Linked DNA regions of Aromatoleum aromaticum EbN1. The protein of the gene in region 1 interacts with the protein of each later gene in a pairwise test. Links are inferred from orthologs where the notes say so. Each region holds a gene or a part of one and is shown on either strand. Other genes may lie near its edges. The genes, in order: bioB and EBN1_RS08520.

The links.
Region 2: the proteins of bioB (region 1) and EBN1_RS08520 interact in binary tests that used the Escherichia coli proteins (3 or more experiments, as listed by UniProt). The link is inferred for Aromatoleum aromaticum EbN1 from one-to-one orthologs.

The regions. Positions count from the first base shown.
Region 1 is NC_006513.1:621,315-629,735, reverse strand. The notes cover bases 5,187-8,003. They hold bioB (biotin synthase BioB), read right to left. Parts: upstream 7,180-8,003; coding sequence 6,193-7,179; downstream 5,187-6,192. Other genes in these bases: EBN1_RS02910 (tRNA (cytidine(34)-2'-O)-methyltransferase), read left to right, coding at 7,949-8,003; EBN1_RS02915 (ComF family protein), read left to right, coding at 7,246-7,947; EBN1_RS02925 (methyltransferase domain-containing protein), read right to left, coding at 5,294-6,187; EBN1_RS02930 (pyrimidine 5'-nucleotidase), read right to left, coding at 5,187-5,297. In the rest of the region: ribose-5-phosphate isomerase RpiA, read right to left, coding at 1-489; molybdopterin molybdotransferase MoeA, read right to left, coding at 517-1,770; EBN1_RS02945 (c-type cytochrome), read right to left, coding at 1,973-2,599; yihA (ribosome biogenesis GTP-binding protein YihA/YsxC), read left to right, coding at 2,719-3,369; hemB (porphobilinogen synthase), read left to right, coding at 3,606-4,619; more of EBN1_RS02930, read right to left, coding at 4,638-5,186; more of EBN1_RS02910, read left to right, coding at 8,004-8,413. UniProt on the Escherichia coli protein: Catalyzes the conversion of dethiobiotin (DTB) to biotin by the insertion of a sulfur atom into dethiobiotin via a radical-based mechanism.
Region 2 is NC_006513.1:1,802,728-1,811,184, forward strand. What follows is about bases 1,975-4,827. They hold EBN1_RS08520 (class II glutamine amidotransferase), read right to left. Parts: upstream 3,886-4,827; coding sequence 3,064-3,885; downstream 1,975-3,063. Other genes in these bases: EBN1_RS08510 (hypothetical protein), read right to left, coding at 1,975-2,517; EBN1_RS08515 (HIT family protein), read right to left, coding at 2,568-2,987; gatB (Asp-tRNA(Asn)/Glu-tRNA(Gln) amidotransferase subunit GatB), read right to left, coding at 3,990-4,827. In the rest of the region: phosphate regulon sensor histidine kinase PhoR, read left to right, coding at 1-920; more of EBN1_RS08510, read right to left, coding at 862-1,974; more of gatB, read right to left, coding at 4,828-5,471; Asp-tRNA(Asn)/Glu-tRNA(Gln) amidotransferase subunit GatA, read right to left, coding at 5,488-6,960; Asp-tRNA(Asn)/Glu-tRNA(Gln) amidotransferase subunit GatC, read right to left, coding at 7,037-7,324; EBN1_RS08540 (rod shape-determining protein), read left to right, coding at 7,433-8,457.

The DNA.
Region 1 (8,421 bases):
GTCGGTGACGAATCCCTCGCGCAGTTCGGGCCGACCGCCGATCCGGACCAGTTCGCGTTCGACGTAGGCGCGGGCCATCGGAATGATCTCGACCGGCAGCGGAAAGCGGCCGAGACAGGCGACCTTCTTGCTCGCGTCGCAGATGCAGATGAACCGGCGCGCAACCGCCGCGACGATCTTTTCGCGGGTCAGCGCGCCGCCTCCGCCCTTGATCATGCAAAACCCGCCATCGATCTCGTCGGCTCCATCCACGTACACCGGCAGGTCGGTGATGTCGTTCAGATCCAGAACCGGGATGCCGTGGGCCTGCAGGCGGCGTGCGCTGGCTTCCGAACTGGACACCGCTCCCGCGATCCGGCCCTTGATGCCGGCCAGACCGTCGATGAAATGATTGACGGTCGAGCCGGTGCCGACGCCGACGATCATTCCGTTTTCGACGTAGTCGAGTGCCGCGATCGCGGCTGCCTTCTTGAGTTCGTCCTGGGTCATTGAATGTCCATCCGGTGAAACGTCGCTTCAGATCAGTCCGTCGAAAACCTGCACCATAACCGGTTCTCCGGCTGCCACGTCGCCGCGTTCTTCGGGCAGGACGATGAAGCAGTTCGCCTCGGACATTGACCGCAGCACTCCCGAGCCCTGCGCTCCCGCGAGGCGCACCGTCTGCCGGCCGTCGACCGTTCCCAGCTGGCCGCGCAGGAACTCCCGGCGGCCGGCCTGCTTGCGGATCGCTTCTCCGCACGAAACTTCGAACAGCGCGGGTTCCGGCAGCGGCGAAACGCCGGAGAGGACGAGCAGGGCATCCTGCACGAACTGGTAAAAAGTCACCAGCACTGCGACCGGATTGCCCGGCAGGCCGAACAGCCAGGTATCGCCGATACGGCCGAAAGCCATCGGGCGGCCCGGCTTGATGTCGATTTTCCAGAACGCGACCTCGCCGAGGCGATTCACCAGCTCGCGGATGAAATCGGCCTCGCCGACCGACACGCCGCCGCTGGTCAGGATCACGTCCGCATCGGCCGAGGCACCGCGAAAAGCTGCTTCGAGGGCCGTCGGGTTGTCTGGCACGACGCCCATGTCGAGCATGTCGCAGCCCAGACGGGAAAGCGCGCCGAAGAGTGTGTAGCGATTGCTGTCGTAGACTTCGCCCGGTGCGAGCGGCTTGCCGATGGACGCAAGTTCGTCGCCGGTCGAGAAGAACGCGACACGCAGGCGCCGGCGCACGGTGACTTCGGCGATGCCGAGCGAAGCGACCAACCCGAGTTCGGCCGGGCCGCAGCGCTTTCCAGCCGGCAGTGCGACGCTGCCGAGAGCGAGATCCTCGCCCGCACGGCGCAGGTTTTGCCCTGCCTGCTGTCCCGGCGGGATGAACACCTGGCTGTCGGCGGCGCGGGCCATTTCCTGCACGACGATGGTGTCGGCGCCTTGCGGAATCGGTGCGCCAGTCATGATCCGAACTGCCTGTCCCGCACCGACGATGCCCGAAAACGGTTTGCCGGCGAACGCGGTGCCCACCACCGCAAGCGCCGTTTCGGGCCGGGCCTCGAGATCGCGAAACCGCACGGCATAGCCGTCCATCGCGGAGTTGTCGTGGGCCGGCACGTTGCACGGCGCGATCACGTCCTCGAGCAAAATCCGCCCGAGCGCGTTGCGGACCGCCACGCGTTCCCACCCGCTTATCGGCGCCAGGCTTTCCAGAATCGTTCGCCGCGCTTCGGCGGTGGTCAGGTGGGGGGAGCGGGGCGCGGGCTTCGCGCCGGAGTTCTGTTTCATGACTCTCATCCCTTGCCGCGGCGGCGCGCCGCCACACTGCTGATTATCATTGCACGCTCGACCGTCTGCGCGGCAACTCGTGTTCTGGTCGAGGGCGCTCGTCAGTTGCGCCCGGACATTCGTGGCTGGCGGTTCGGGGGCCGGCAAGAAAAAGGGTGGCCGAACCACCCCGTTCACGAACTGCGATCCCGCTGTTCGGTTCTTAACGCAGTCCTGCCACGTAATCCGCGACCGCCTTGATTTCCGCGTCCGTCATCTTCAGCGCGATCGTCTGCATCATCAGGTTCGGATCGTTCTTGCGTACGCCGTCGCGGAAGGCCTTCAGTTGCGCTTCGGTGTACTCGGCGAACTGGCCTGCAATGCGCGGATACTGGACCGGCATGCCTGCGCCGGTCGGGCCGTGACAGCCCGAGCAGGCCGGCAGGCCTTTCGCGGTGATGCCGGCACGCCAGATGTCCTGGCCCTGTTGTGCCGTCTCCGCATTCTTCGCGCTCTCGGGCTGCAGCTTCTGCGACGCGAAGTAGACCGCGAGCGCTTTCATGTCCGCGTCTTCGAGTCCGGCCACCATGGCGCCCATGATGGGGTTCTCGCGCTCGGGCGGCTTGCCGTCCCATGACTTGAACGCTCTCAGCTGCTTGTAGAGATATTCCTCGTGCTGCCCCGCGATCTTTGGATTGGCCGAAATCGGACTGTTGCCATCCGGTCCGTGGCAGCCGGCGCAGACGGTTTCAGCCGTCATTTTCGCCTTTGCAAGATCGGGAGCCGGTTCTTGGGCCTGAAGGCCGCCGGCAACCAGCAGCAGCGGGAGCAGCAGGGAACGCTTGATCATGGTGTCCTCAGAAAGCCGTGAGCGGTCGTCACAAACGCGTTATTCTATACTAAGTACCCCGTTTTGCGCGATGCAAGGTGGGCGCCTCTAACCCCGCCCTTGTTCTTGCCGATTCCCAGATGCCGATCTTCCGTAACGCACGATTCGAAGTTTCCATTGCAAAATCAGGGGCTCTGCCTCCTCCGGAGGGCGCGGAAATCGCATTCGCCGGACGCTCCAACGCCGGGAAGTCGAGCGCCATCAATACGCTTGCCGATCATACACGTCTGGCATTCGTGTCGAAGACGCCCGGGCGCACCCAGCTGATCAATTTCTTTCGCCTCGATTGCGGGGCGGTGCTCGTCGACCTGCCCGGTTACGGCTACGCGAAAGTGCCGGAAAACATCCGCCGTCAATGGCAGGGGCTGCTCGAGCACTATCTGCGCAAACGTGAAAACCTGATCGGACTGGTGCTGATCATGGATTCGCGCCATCCGCTCACGCCCCTCGACCGCCAGATGATCGACTGGTTCGTGCCCGGAGGGCGGCCGATTCATGTGCTGTTGACGAAATGCGACAAGCTGTCGCGCAACGAGGCTGCGGCCACGCTCGCCAGCGTTCGCCGCGAAGTCGCGGCACTCGGGCCGCAGATCAGCGTGCAACTGTTCTCGAGCCTGAAGAAAATCGGCATGGAAGAGGTCGAGCACAAGGTGGCTGGCTGGCTCGGTCTGCCTAGCGACGATCTGCCGGCAATTCCTACCCCCGCCCAGTTGCGCGCGGCAGGGAAGTAGCCTGTCCCGCCGTGGGCGGATAAACTGGGCGGATAAACCACCGGGGCAATAAAAAACCCCGGGCTAAAGGGGATAAAGCCCGGGGTCAAACGCCTTAACTGGATTAAGGCACCCGCTCAGGGAGGTGAAGCGGGAGATGGCTCGTCACCATCTGTACGATAAGATAAGCCTCTTTCGGCGAAGTTCCTCCGCGGTTTCGTTACCGGGTGTTTCGCCTCCACCTGACTGGACTGACCATGCGCCCTACCGGAATTTTTCCCGCGACCCGCATGCGGCGGATGCGCCGCGACGATTTTTCCCGCCGCCTGATGCGCGAGTCCCGGCTTTCCACGGATGACCTGATCTATCCGGTGTTCGTGCTCGAAGGGACGGGCCTCACCGAAGCGGTGCCGTCGATGCCGGGGGTGAACCGCGTGTCGCTCGACAACCTGCTGCGCGTCGCCGAAGAGGCGGTTTCGCTCGGCGTGCCGGCGCTGGCGCTGTTCCCGGTCATCGAGGCCGGGGGCAAGACGCCCGGCGCGGAAGAGGCGTGGAATCCGGACGGACTCGTGCCGCGGGTCGTGCAGGCGCTGAAGGCACGCTTTCCGGAACTCGGAGTGATCACCGACGTCGCACTCGACCCCTATACCAGCCACGGTCAGGACGGGTTGATCGATGCCGACGACCCGCGCGGCTATGTGCTCAATGACGAGACGCTCGAGGCGCTGGCGAAACAGGCGCTGTGCCACGCGCAGGCCGGGGCAGATGTCGTCGCGCCGTCCGACATGATGGACGGGCGCATCGCGCGCATCCGCGCCGAACTCGACCGCGACGGCCGCATCCACACCCGCATTCTGGCGTACGCGGCAAAATACGCCTCGAGCTTCTACGGCCCGTTCCGTGACGCGGTCGGCTCGACCGGGAACCTCGGCACGGGCAACAAATACACTTACCAGATGGATCCGGCGAACTCCGACGAGGCGCTCCGCGAAGTCGCGCTCGACATCGCCGAAGGGGCCGACATGTTCATGGTCAAGCCGGGGATGCCGTACCTCGACATCGTCCGGCGCGTGAAGACCGAACTGCAGGTGCCGACGTATGTGTATCAGGTCAGTGGCGAGTACGCGATGCTGAAGGCGGCAATCGCGAACGGCTGGCTGTCGGAGGAGGCGTGCGTGATGGAGGCGCTGCTGTCGTTCAAGCGCGCAGGCGCCGACGGCATCCTGACGTACTTCGCTCTCGACGCGGCGCGCTGGTTGAAAGGGGCCTGAGCTTTTTCCGTCCCGGGGTCAGGCGAGCCACGGCCGGGCGGCACGGTGCAGGCGCAGGATCGAACTGATTTTCATGTCGACATACGCGGGCTGCTTCAGGCCCTCGCCGACCAGCACGGTCTTCATGCCGAGCCGCTTCGCGGTGCGCAGGTTCTCGGCCGAATCCTCGATGAGCACGCAGCGGCGCGGATCCAGGCGGTGGTCGTGGAGCAGGTGGCGAAACGCCTGCACGCCGGGCTTCGGATGGAAGCGCATTTGCTCGATGCCGAACACGTCATGGAAATGCCGGCGGATGCCCATCGCCTCGACGACCGCTTCGGCGTAACGCTGCGGGCCGTTCGAGAACACGATCTTGCGCCCCGGCAGACGACGCAGCATCGAGCGCAGCGCGCGATCGAACACCATCAGCTTGTGCAGTTTCTCGAAGCGATGCGTCGCCTCGAGAAAGTGGTGCGGGTTCGTGCCGTGGTGGCGCACGAGGCCGAGCAGCGTCGCTCCGTAGCGATGCCAGTAGTGAACCCGCAGCGCGTTCGCTTCCTCCGGGCTCAGCGACAGGTGCTGCTCGAGGTACGCTGTCATGCTGCGGTTGATGTGCGGGAAGATGTGGGCGCTGGCGTTGTGCAGCGTGTTGTCGAGGTCGAACAGCCACACCAGTCGGGGCGGGAGCGGAGCGTTCATCCCCGCAGCTTGCGCGGCTGGAACTGCATGACCGCGCGGCCGTCCTCGGTCGTTTTCGGCTGCGCTTTCCATGCGTGGCCCTGGACGATCTCGAAAGTCGCCGGCAGGCGCCCGTCGCGGCGCAGCGCCTCGAGGGCATTGCGCGCCGCGGCCCAGCCCGACTTGCCCGAGAGCCCGCGGGGCCGCGCCCGGCTCGCGTTGGCGCTGCCGGAAAGCCGCAGGTCGCGCAGCAGTTCGTCGAGGTTGGCGTAGGTCAGCGTCAGCACTTCCATGTCCATCACCGGATCGGAGAAGCCGGCTGCGACCAGCGCGTCACCCAGGTCGTGCATGTCGATGAAGCGGTGCACCCGCGTGCCGTGGGTGTCGGGCAAGGCGGCGCGCAGCTCCTTCAGCGTGTCCGGCCCCAGCGATGAGAACATCAGCAGGCCGTCCGTCTCGAGCACGCGGTGCATCTCGCGCAACGCCGGCAGCGGATCGGCTAGCCAGTTGAGCAGCAGGTTCGACCACACCAGCGACAGGCTGGCACGGGCGAACGGGAGGGCGGACGCATCGGCACAGACGAGTGACGGCGGCGCGTTGCGGCCGAGTGAGCGCAGCCGCCCGAAGAGGCTGCGCTCGCCGCGTGCGCGGTCCAGCATCGGCAGCGCGAAATCGGCGCCGATGCGCATCGCTTTCGGGTAGCGCCTGCCGAGCCCCCCGAAATCCGCGCCGGTGCCGCAGCCCAGGTCGAGGATGCGCTTCGGTTCGATGCGGATGTAGTCGAGCCGCTCGTCCATCCGGCGCGCGACTTCGCGCGCGAGCACCGCAACCTCGTCGTAGGTCGCCGCGGCACGGCCGAAGCGCCGGACGAGGAGTTCGCGGGCGAGGGTGAAGTCGGCCGGAGCGCTCATCCGGCTCAGACGGGACGCAGGCCGAGGCGCGCGAACAGCGCCTCGTCGCGGTCGGTGTCGGGATTGTCGGTCGTCAGCAGGCGGTCGCCGTAGAAGATCGAGTTCGCACCGGCCATGAAGCACAGCGCCTGCAGCTCGTCGCTCATCTGCTGGCGCCCGGCGGACAGGCGCACGAAACTCGTCGGCATCATGATGCGGGCCGCGGCGATCGTGCGGACGAATTCGAACGGATCGATCTTGTCGACGTTTTCGAGCGGCGTGCCGGGCACCGGTACGAGGTTGTTGATCGGCACCGATTCCGGCGGCGACGCCATGTTCGCGAGTTGCACCAGCAGGCCGGCCCGGCTGCGCCGTCCCTCGCCCATGCCGACGATGCCGCCGGAACAGACGTTGATGCCGGCGCCACGCACCTGTTCGAGCGTGTCGAGGCGGTCCGCCAGGGTGTGCGTCGTGATGACTTGGCCATAGAACTCCGGCGCGGTGTCGAGATTGTGGTTGTAGTAGTCGAGGCCGGCTTCCTTGAGCTGCAGCGCCTGGTCGCCTTTGAGCATGCCGAGGGTCACGCAGGTCTCGAGGCCGAGCGCCTTGACCTCGCGCACCATCGCCAGCACCGTCTCCATGTCCTTGTCTTTGGGCCCGCGCCACGCCGCGCCCATGCAGAAGCGCGACGCTCCCTTCGCTTTCGCCGCTTTCGCGTGCTCGACGACTTCGGCCACTTTCAGCAGCTGTTCACGGTCTAGCCCGGTATTGTGGCGCGTCGATTGCGAGCAGTAGCCGCAGTCTTCCGAGCAGCCGCCGGTCTTGATCGACAGCAGCGTCGAGCGCTGCACCGCGTTCGGGTCGAAATGTGCGCGATGCACCTGCTGCGCGCGGAAGAGCAGGTCCATGAAAGGCTGTTCGAACAGCTCGACGGCTTCGACCACGGTCCACTTGATGCGGGGTACGGCCGGGGCGGCCGGGCGTTCGGCAGCGGGCGCTGAAGTCATTGTCATGAAAGCGGTTCCGGGATGTAATGCGAAGCTTCGCATGTTCCTTCATTGGCGGAAATCTTGTCAAACGTGCTCGATGCGTTGCGCTTTCGCGCGCGCCGGATCGCAGATCTGCTGATGCCGCAGGAGTGCTTCGTGTGCGGTTCGATGTCGGGCGCAGCCGCGCTGTGCAGCGCCTGCCGGAACGATCTGCCGCGCCAGCCGGCTTCGTGCCCGGTATGTGCCGTTCCGACTGTCGAGGGTGCCACCTGCGGGCGCTGCCTGCACAATCCCCCGGCGTTCGATGCGAGCCGCGCCGCGTTTGCGTACGCTTTTCCCGTGGATCGTATCGTCCAGGGGCTCAAGTATCGGCACCGGCTGGCGTTGGCGAATTTTTTCGCCGAGGTGCTGTTGCCGCTCGGCGCTCCCCGGCCGGCTGCGGTCCTGCTGCCGATGCCGCTGCATGTCCGTCGGCTGCGCCAGCGCGGCTTCAACCAGGCCGTCGAGATCGCCCGTCCGCTCGGACGCGCATGGGGCTTGCCGCTCGAACTCGTGGCGGTTGCGCGCGCGCTGAACACCGTGCCGCAGGTGTCCTTGCCGTGGAAGGAGCGAAGCGTCAATATGCGGGGCGCCTTCCGTTGCGAGGCCTCGTTTGCCGGCCGCACAGTGATCGTCGTCGACGACGTCATGACGACCGGCGCGACGCTCGACGAGCTCGCCCGCACGCTCAAGATGCATGGCGCCGCGCGCGTCGAAAACCTCGTCGTCGCGCGCACACCTTCCCCCCACTGACATGCTCGATATCGTTCTCTTCCAGCCCGAAATCCCGCCGAACACCGGCAACACGATCCGGCTCGCGGCCAACACCGGCGCACGCCTGCATCTCGTGCGCCCGCTCGGCTTCGATCTCTCCGACCGGCAACTCGCGCGCGCCGGCCTCGATTACCACGATCTGACGACGCTCACCGTTCACGACGACTGGAACGCCTGTCTGTCCGCGCTCGCCGGCCGGCGCCTGCTGGCGCTGAGCACAAAGGGCCGGACACGCTACGATCTGGTCGACTACCGGGCTGACGACGTGCTGCTTTTCGGCCGCGAAACCAGCGGGCTGCCGGCCGAAGTCCTCGATTCGGTGCCGGACATGCAGACGCTGCGCATCCCGATGTGCCCGGCCAACCGCAGCGTCAACCTGTCGAACGCGGTCGCGGTCGTCGTTTTCGAAGCGTGGCGCCAACTGGGATTTGCCGGCGCGACTTGAGCTCGGGC
Region 2 (8,457 bases), 1.2 Mb from region 1 along the record:
GGGACCAGGGAGCGCCGGTCACGACTCTCGTGCGCGAACCCGAGTTCGTGCGCCTGCTCGGGAGGCGGGATGGCACTGAGCCGGCGATCCTGCGCTCGGGTCGCCGCCCGGGTCTGACGCTGCTGGTGCAGGCCGTGCCATTCGGCGACGGGCAGAAAATGATCGTGTCGCGCGATATCAGCCAGCTCGAAAAACTCGAAACCATGCGCCGCGATTTCATCGCGAATGTCTCGCACGAATTGCGCACGCCGCTGACGGTCGTCATCGGTTTCCTCGAAACACTGATCGACGCGCACGAGGACCTGGAGCCCGCCGAAGCGATGCGCTATCTTCGGCTCGCGTTCGACCAGTCGTGGCGGATGCAGTCCCTGATCGAAGACCTGCTGACGCTGTCCGCGCTCGAAACGGGCGCTCCGGCAGCGGTCGAAGAGAAGATCGCAGTCGGCCCGTTGCTCGCCGACATCGCCCGCGACACCGAATTGCTGTCGGGCGGACGCCACGAAGTCAGCCTTGTCGTCGCGGAAGGAAGCGAAAACGCATTGCTTCTCGGCAGCGGAAAGGAACTGCGTTCGGCGTTTGCGAACCTCGCGAGCAATGCGGTGCGCTACACGCCGGGCGGCGGGCGGATCCGCTTGGTGTGGCGACGGGCCGGCAGCGGAGCCGAATTCGCGGTCGAAGACACCGGGATCGGTATCGAAGCCCGACATCTTCCGCGGCTGACGGAACGCTTCTACCGCATCGACCGCGGACGCTCGCGCGAAACCGGCGGCACCGGGCTCGGCCTCGCGATCGTCAAGCACATCCTGTCGCGCCATGATGCGCAGCTGCATATCGAAAGCGAGTATGGCAAGGGCAGCCGCTTCAGTGCCCGGTTTCCTGCGGCGCGTCTCGCGCGGGATCGGTCAGCGCTTCGAAACTGACCTGATCGAAATTCGTGCCGCGCGCCAGCAGCCCGGTCAGCCTCACCTGCGCCGCCTCGTCATCATGGACTTCGATGACGCGCCGGGCCTGGAACCACCCGCCGGGCAGCACCAGCGACGCCGGGGCTTTCAGCGCTGGCGTCGCCGGCAGCAGGAAGACCTGCTGGTAGGCGACATGCGTGCCGATGTTCAAGCCGAACAGGCGGGCGGCGACGACTTTCGGCAGGCCCGCCAGAACGTGGATACCGGCTTCCATCACGCCGTCCTCCCGGTACATCAGCCAGGTCACCTGGCCGAGCAGGAAACGTTCGCCGTCGGGCGGGCGGATGCCGACGAGCTGGTGATGCTCGAGACGCTCAGTGTGCGGGTGTTGCTGCAGGCGAAAGCCGTTCACCGAATGGTCGACGATGTCCCAGTGTCCGCAGACGAAGCCGAGTGTCGCGGCGAGGCGTTGCCGCAGCTGTTCCGGCCGCCCCGGAACTGCCTCCGGCCCCCGCTCGCCGAACGTCAGCAGCGAAATGTCACGTGCCAAGTTGCCGGCCATCACGCCCCCGGTGGGTTGCTCGAAAGTCCTGCCGCCGATGTGAAAGCCGATCGTCAGCCAGTCGCCGCACAGCTCCGCGCTTCCCTTGCCGCTCCGCCGCGGAAACCGTCGCGCGGCCGATGCCAGCCCCCACGGGCGATAAAGGGACAACAGCAGCGCCGCGCAGGCATCGGTCGGACAGTCCGCGCCGAGGCCGAGCGAAGCCGGGGCGACACCCTGCCTGAACTGCGTCAGCACCGCCCGGATCTGCCCGGCGAGCCGGCTGGCGTCGAAGCGGCGCACGCCAGCGCCCGGCGGCCCGATTAACCACAGCGGGCGCGGTCCGTGGTCGCCGGCAAGATCGATGCCGAATGCAGCCGCTTCCGTCCGCCCGGTGTCGGGCTCCGCGTCGAGGCTGCAATAGGGGGCGAAGCGCTGCGCCCAGCGGTATACCCATCTGAACTCCCGCTCGCCGCGGCCGAACGGATTTGCGAGATCGACGAGCAGCGCCGAGACGTAAGCTTCCAGCGCACTTTGCGCTTTCCATACTTCGTTGAGCGAATCCGGCACGCGAACGCCGGCGACGCCGCGCGCTTCCGCCACCGAATAGCTGTCGTGCAGCTCGGCCCAGGTGCCATGCGGCGGTGCCCGGTGAGCACGGAAGTACTCCAACAGCGCCCTGCCGGTGTAATCGACGCGCCGCTGCGCGAGCAGCGCGCGCTGGTCGTCGAGAGTGCCGGAGGCTGCGTCCTGGCGGCTTATCTGCGCGTATGAACGCGCCATCCCGCGCCACAGCGAAACCACCCGCGCGAGCGTCTCGTTTTCGCTGCTGTCGGGAGGGAGCGGGTGAGCGGCATAGCGCTTCGCCATTTCGGCCTGCACGAAGTCGACCTGCGCCCGCGCGGCTTCGAGGACTTCGAGGTGCTGGTTCGGCGCCGGCAACGCGCGCAGCAGCGCGGCGACGATGTCCGCGAGCGTGCGCTGCGTCGCATCGATGTCGAGCATGCGCAGGCGCTTGAGCAGATCGAGGCATTCGGCCGGATTGCCGCAGTCGATCGGGGATTCGTGCGCCATGCGATCCTTGGGTTGCCGATGCTCGACGTGGCGGCTTGGATGGCGCGGATTCAGCCTGCGGTGAGTTCGGTCAGGGCAGTGACGATCGCGCCGGCGAGCGCCTGGACCGCAGGTGTTTCGTGCCGCGCGCCTTCGCGCTGCGGAATGCCCCAGATCGGCTGCGGGAAATGCCTGTCGTTGCGAAAGCGCGGAACGACGTGCCAGTGAAGGTGCGGCACGACATTGCCGAGGCTCGCGAGGTTGATCTTGTCCGGCTGCATCAGCTGGCGCAGCGCGGTTTCGGTCGCGAGCACGACATTCATCAGGTGGCGCTGCGCCGGCGCAGTGAGGTCGCTCATTTCGGCGACGTGTTCATGCCACACGACGCGGCAGAAACCGGGGTAGTCGTGATCCCTGACCAGAATGACGCGACAGCTGCCGTCGCGCCAGATCGGGGTTTCCATTTCGGCAAGACACAAGGTGCAGTCCATCGTCGGCGGCTCCGCAGTCATCGGAATCTGGCAAACGCCAACTCTAGCCTTTCACCATTCCGCGATGAAGCAAAATTTACCTGCTTCCGGTGGCGCGGGACGGTTGCGAGGCGATCGTGGGGGTGTCACCGAGCGGCACGGGGGCGCCGTGCCGGAAAGCCACCAGCGAGCCGGGAGTCATCTGCTGCCAGGTTTCATTGTCGGTCAGCGGCACGGTCGCGATGACCGCGACGCGGTCGTTCGGCGTGGTGTGGCGGCTGAAGTCGACAGTCATGTCCTGATCCGCGAGGTGGGCGACCGTGAATGGCGCTTCGCGCACGATGAACGCGAGCCGTGACGAGCAATGGGCGAACAGGTGTTCTCCGTCCGACAGCAGGTAGTTGAACTCGCCATGCTGTCCGATTTCGATCGTCAGTTCGCGCAGCGTCTCGTGCAGCGCGACGGCGCTCGGCGGGCCGTCCGGAAAGCGCTGCGCCAAGCACTGCAGGATGTGGCAGAACGCGGCTTCGGAGTCGGTGCTGCCGACCGGCAGGAAGCGCCCGGTGAGCGCCGGCGCGTAGTCGAGCAGGTTGCCGTTGTGCGCGAAAATCCAGTAGCGCCCCCACAGTTCGCGCTGGAACGGATGTGTGTTGTCGAGGCGCACCTGGCCTTGGGTGGCCTTGCGGATATGGGCGATGACGTTGAGCGAGCGGATCGGGTAATTGCGAACGAGTTCGGCGACCGGGGAATTCGCGCTCGGCTGCGGGTCGAGGAAAACGCGCACGCCGCGCCCTTCGAAAAACGCGATGCCCCACCCGTCACGATGGTGATCGGTGACGCCGCCGCGCGCCTGGAAGCCCGCGAACGAGAAACAGATGTCCGTGGGCACGTTGCAGTTCATGCCGAGGAGCTGACACATCGCCGGTCCTTTCAGGTCGCTGATCGCTATTTGCCATTATAGCGAGCGGCGCGCAGGGTCATTCCGGCGACGCCCGCCCCTGCCTTGGGCGGCATGCCGATCGATCAGGCGTCGAGCTTGCGCTTGAGCATCTCGTTGACCTGCGCCGGATTCGCCTTGCCCCGGCTCGCTTTCATGACCTGGCCGACGAGCGCGTTGAACGCCTTCTCCTTGCCGGCGCGGAATTCGTCGACGGATTTCCGGTTCGCGGCGAGCACTTCGTCGATGAGCGGTTCGAGCGCGCTGCTGTCGTTCACCTGCCGCAGGCCCTGCGCTTCGATGATGCGATCGGCGGCATCGGCGCCGGAGCCGCCTTCGCCGTTCCACAGCGCGGCGAACACTTTGCGCGCGATGTTGTTCGAAATCGTGCCGTCGGCGATGCGCTGCACGAGCCCCGCGAGCTGCGCGGGTGTGACGGGCGAGTCGCCGATGTCGCGTTCGGCGCGGTTGAGCTGCGCGGCGAGTTCGCCCATGACCCAGTTCGCCCCCAGCTTCGGCACCTGACTCCCCGGTTTCGTGTCGGCAGTGGCGAGCATCGCCTGGTAGTACGCGGCGATTTCCTTCGCCGCAGTGAGGCTCGCCGCGTCGTAGGCGGACAGGCCGTAGTCGTTGATGAACCGTGCCTTCATCGCGCCCGGCAACTCCGGCATCTCGCTGCGCACGCGTGCGATCCATTCGGACGGGATCACCAGCGGCAGCAGATCGGGGTCGGGGAAGTAGCGGTAATCGTGCGCGTCTTCCTTCGAGCGCATCATGCGCGTCTCGCCCGTGTCGGGGTCGAACAGCACGGTCGCCTGCTGGATCCTGCCGCCGTCCTCGATCGTGCCGATCTGCCACTGCACTTCGAAGTCGATCGCCTGCTGCAGGAAGCGGAACGAGTTCAGGTTCTTGATTTCGCGGCGCGTGCCGAGCGGCCCGCCGGGGCGGCGCACCGAGACGTTCGCGTCGCAGCGGAACGAGCCTTCCTGCATGTTGCCGTCGCAGATGTCGATCCAGCGCACCAGCGCGTGCAGTGCGCGCGCGTACGCGACGGCCTCGGCCGACGAGCGCATGTCGGGTTCGGAGACGATTTCGAGCAGCGGCGTGCCGGCGCGGTTCAGGTCGATGCCGCTCATGCCGTGGAAGTCTTCGTGCAGCGACTTGCCGGCATCTTCCTCGAGGTGCGCGCGCGTGAGCTGCACGGTCTTCTCGTAGGCTTTGTCACCGTCGCCGACGCGGATCGTGATCGCGCCGCCCTGCACGACCGGCAGCTCGAACTGGCTGATCTGGTAGCCTTTCGGCAGATCCGGGTAGAAGTAGTTCTTGCGCGCGAAAACGCTTTTTGGTGCGACCGTCGCGCCGATCGCAACGCCGAAGCGGATCGCCCGCTCGACCGCACCGCCGTTCAGGACCGGCAGCACGCCCGGCAGTGCGATGTCGACGGCGCTCGCCTGCACGTTCGGCTCGGCGCCGAACGCGGTCGAGGCGGCGGAAAAAATCTTCGACGCGGTGTTCAGCTGCGCATGGACTTCCAGTCCGATGACCACTTCCCAGTCGTTTCTGCTCATGGTGTCAAACTCTCGTTCAGGCGGCGATCGCCGGCCGGCGCAGGTGCCAGTCGCTCGCCTGCTGGAAGCGGTGCGCGGCGTTCAGCAGGCGCGCCTCGGAAAAGTAGTCGCCGACGAGCTGCAGGCCGACCGGCAGCTCGCCCGCGCCGAAGCCGCACGGGTGCGACAGGCCCGGCAGGCCGGCGAGGTTCACCGCGATCGTGTAGATGTCCGACAGGTACATCTGCACCGGATCGTCGGACTTCTCCCCGATCGTCCACGCGGTCGTCGGGCTCGTCGGGCCGGCGATGACATCGCAGCCGGCGAGCGCAGCCTGGAAATCCTGCGCGATCAGGCGGCGCAGCTTCTGCGCCTGCAGGTAGTACGCGTCGTAGTAGCCGTGGGACAGCACGTAAGTGCCGACGAGGATGCGGCGCTTGACTTCGGCGCCGAAGCCTTCGGCGCGGCTCTTCGAATACATCTCGGCAAGGTCGCGGTATTCGGCGGCGCGGTGGCCGTAGCGCACGCCGTCGAAGCGCGACAGGTTGCTCGACGCTTCGGCCGGCGCGATCACGTAATAAGCAGGGATCGCGAGCTGCGCGTTCGGCAGGCTCACGTCCACCGTCGTCGCGCCGAGCGCGCGGTAGCCGTCGAGCGCCGCCTCGACCGCGGCGCGCACGTCGTCGGCCATGCCCGCGCCGAAAAACTCCTTCGGCAGGCCGATGCGCAGGCCCGCGAGCGGGCGGGCAGCGGCCGGCGCGGCGAGTTCGCGCGAATAGTCTTCGGCCGGCCGTTCGAGGCTCGTCGAGTCGCGCGGATCGAAACCCGCCATTGCGGTCAGGAGCTGCGCGCAGTCGGCCGCGGACGCGCCGAAGGCGCCGCCCTGGTCGAGCGAACTCGCGTACGCGATCATGCCGTAGCGGCTGACGACGCCGTAGGTCGGCTTGATGCCGGTGACCCCGGTCAGCGCCGCCGGCTGGCGCACCGAGCCGCCGGTGTCGGTGCCGGTAGCGATCGGCACGAGGCGCGCAGCGACTGCGGCCGCCGAACCGCCAGACGAGCCGCCGGGAATGCGGGTCGTGTCCCAGGGGTTCTTCGCCGGGCCGAAGTGGGAGTTCTCGTTCGACGAGCCCATCGCGAACTCGTCCATGTTGGTTTTGCCGAGGCTCACCGCGCCGGCGGTTTTGAGCAGGCTGACGACGTGCGCGTCGTACGGGCTGACGAAGTTCGCGAGCATCTTCGAGCCGCAGGTGGTCAGCACGCCTTCCGTGCAGAATACGTCCTTGTGCGCGAGCGGGATGCCGGTGAGCGGCCCGGCATCTCCCGCGGCGATGCGCGCATCGGCGGCGCGGGCAGCTTCGAGCGCGCCGTCGCGGTCGACGGTGATGAAGGCGTTGAGGCTCGCATCGAGCCGCTCGATGCGGTCGAGGAAGAGCGTCGCGAGTTCGACGCTCGAGATTTTTCGGGCGTCGAGCGCGGCGCGCAGTTCGGTGAGGCTGGCGTTGATCATATGTCGTGGGAGCGCCGCGCAGCCGGGACGAAAATGATTCGTGCGATCCCTGCCGCTGCCCGGCGCCCGCTGTTCCTTACTCGATAACCTTGGGAACGAGATACAGTCCGGCTTCGGTCTGCGGCGCGATGCGCTGGAACGCTTCGCGGCGATCGGACTCGGTGGCGACGTCGGGGCGCAGGCGCTGCGCGACGTCCTGCGGGTGGCTCATCGGCTCGACGCCGGTGGTGTCGACCGCCTGCATCTGCTCGATCAGGCCGAAAATGCCATTCAGCTTGCCGCGGGTCGCTTCGGCGTCGGCGTCGGAGAGTTCGATGCGGGCGAGCGTGGCGATGCGCCGGACCTGTTCAGTGGAGAGCGACATGAGGTAATAAAACCTGCTTAAGTCACAAAGATTTGTAGGTTATCATATTCGTTTGCCGCCTGTTCTGGCCGGTACATCTGCCCGTCTTCATTGGTCTCGGAATTGTCCATGTTTGGTTTCCTGCGCTCTTATTTTTCCAACGATCTGGCGATCGACCTCGGCACTGCGAACACGCTGATCTACGTGCGGGGCAAAGGCATCGTGCTCGACGAACCGTCGGTGGTCGCGATCCGTACCGAAGGCGGCCCGAACGCGAAACGCACGATCCAGGCTGTCGGACACGCGGCCAAACAGATGCTCGGCAAGACTCCCGGCAACATCACCGCGATCCGGCCGATGAAAGATGGCGTGATCGCGGACTTCGTCGTGACCGAACAGATGATCAAGCAGTTCATCAAGAAGGTGCATGACTCGCGGATGTTCTCGCCTTCCCCGCGCATCATCGTCTGCGTTCCCTGCGGCTCGACGCAGGTCGAGCGGCGCGCGATCCGCGACGCCGCGCTCGCTGCCGGCGCGAGCCAGGTGTACCTCATCGAGGAGCCGATGGCCGCGGCGATCGGCGCGGGACTGCCGGTGTCGGACGCGACCGGTTCGATGGTCGTCGACATCGGCGGTGGCACGACCGAAGTCGGCGTGATCTCGCTGGGTGGCATGGTCTATGCGGGGTCGGTGCGGGTCGGCGGCGACAAGTTCGACGACTCGATCGTCAATTACATCCGCCGCAACTACGGCATGCTGATCGGCGACACGACTGCGGAGAACATCAAGAAGGGAATCGGCTCCGCTTTTCCGGGCTCGGAAGTGCGCGAGATGGAAGTCAAAGGCCGCAACCTCGCCGAAGGCATTCCGCGCAGCTTCACGATTTCCAGCAACGAGATCCTCGAAGCGCTGACCGAGCCGCTGAACCAGATCGTCTCCGCGGTGAAGATCGCGCTCGAACAGACGCCGCCTGAACTCGGTGCCGACATCGCCGACCGCGGCATGGTGCTGACCGGTGGCGGCGCGCTGCTGCGCGACCTCGACCGGCTGCTGATGGAAGAAACCGGTCTGCCGGTGATCGTCGCCGACGAGCCCTTGACATGCGTCGCGCGCGGCTGCGGCATGGCGCTCGAGAAAATGGACAAGCTTGGTTC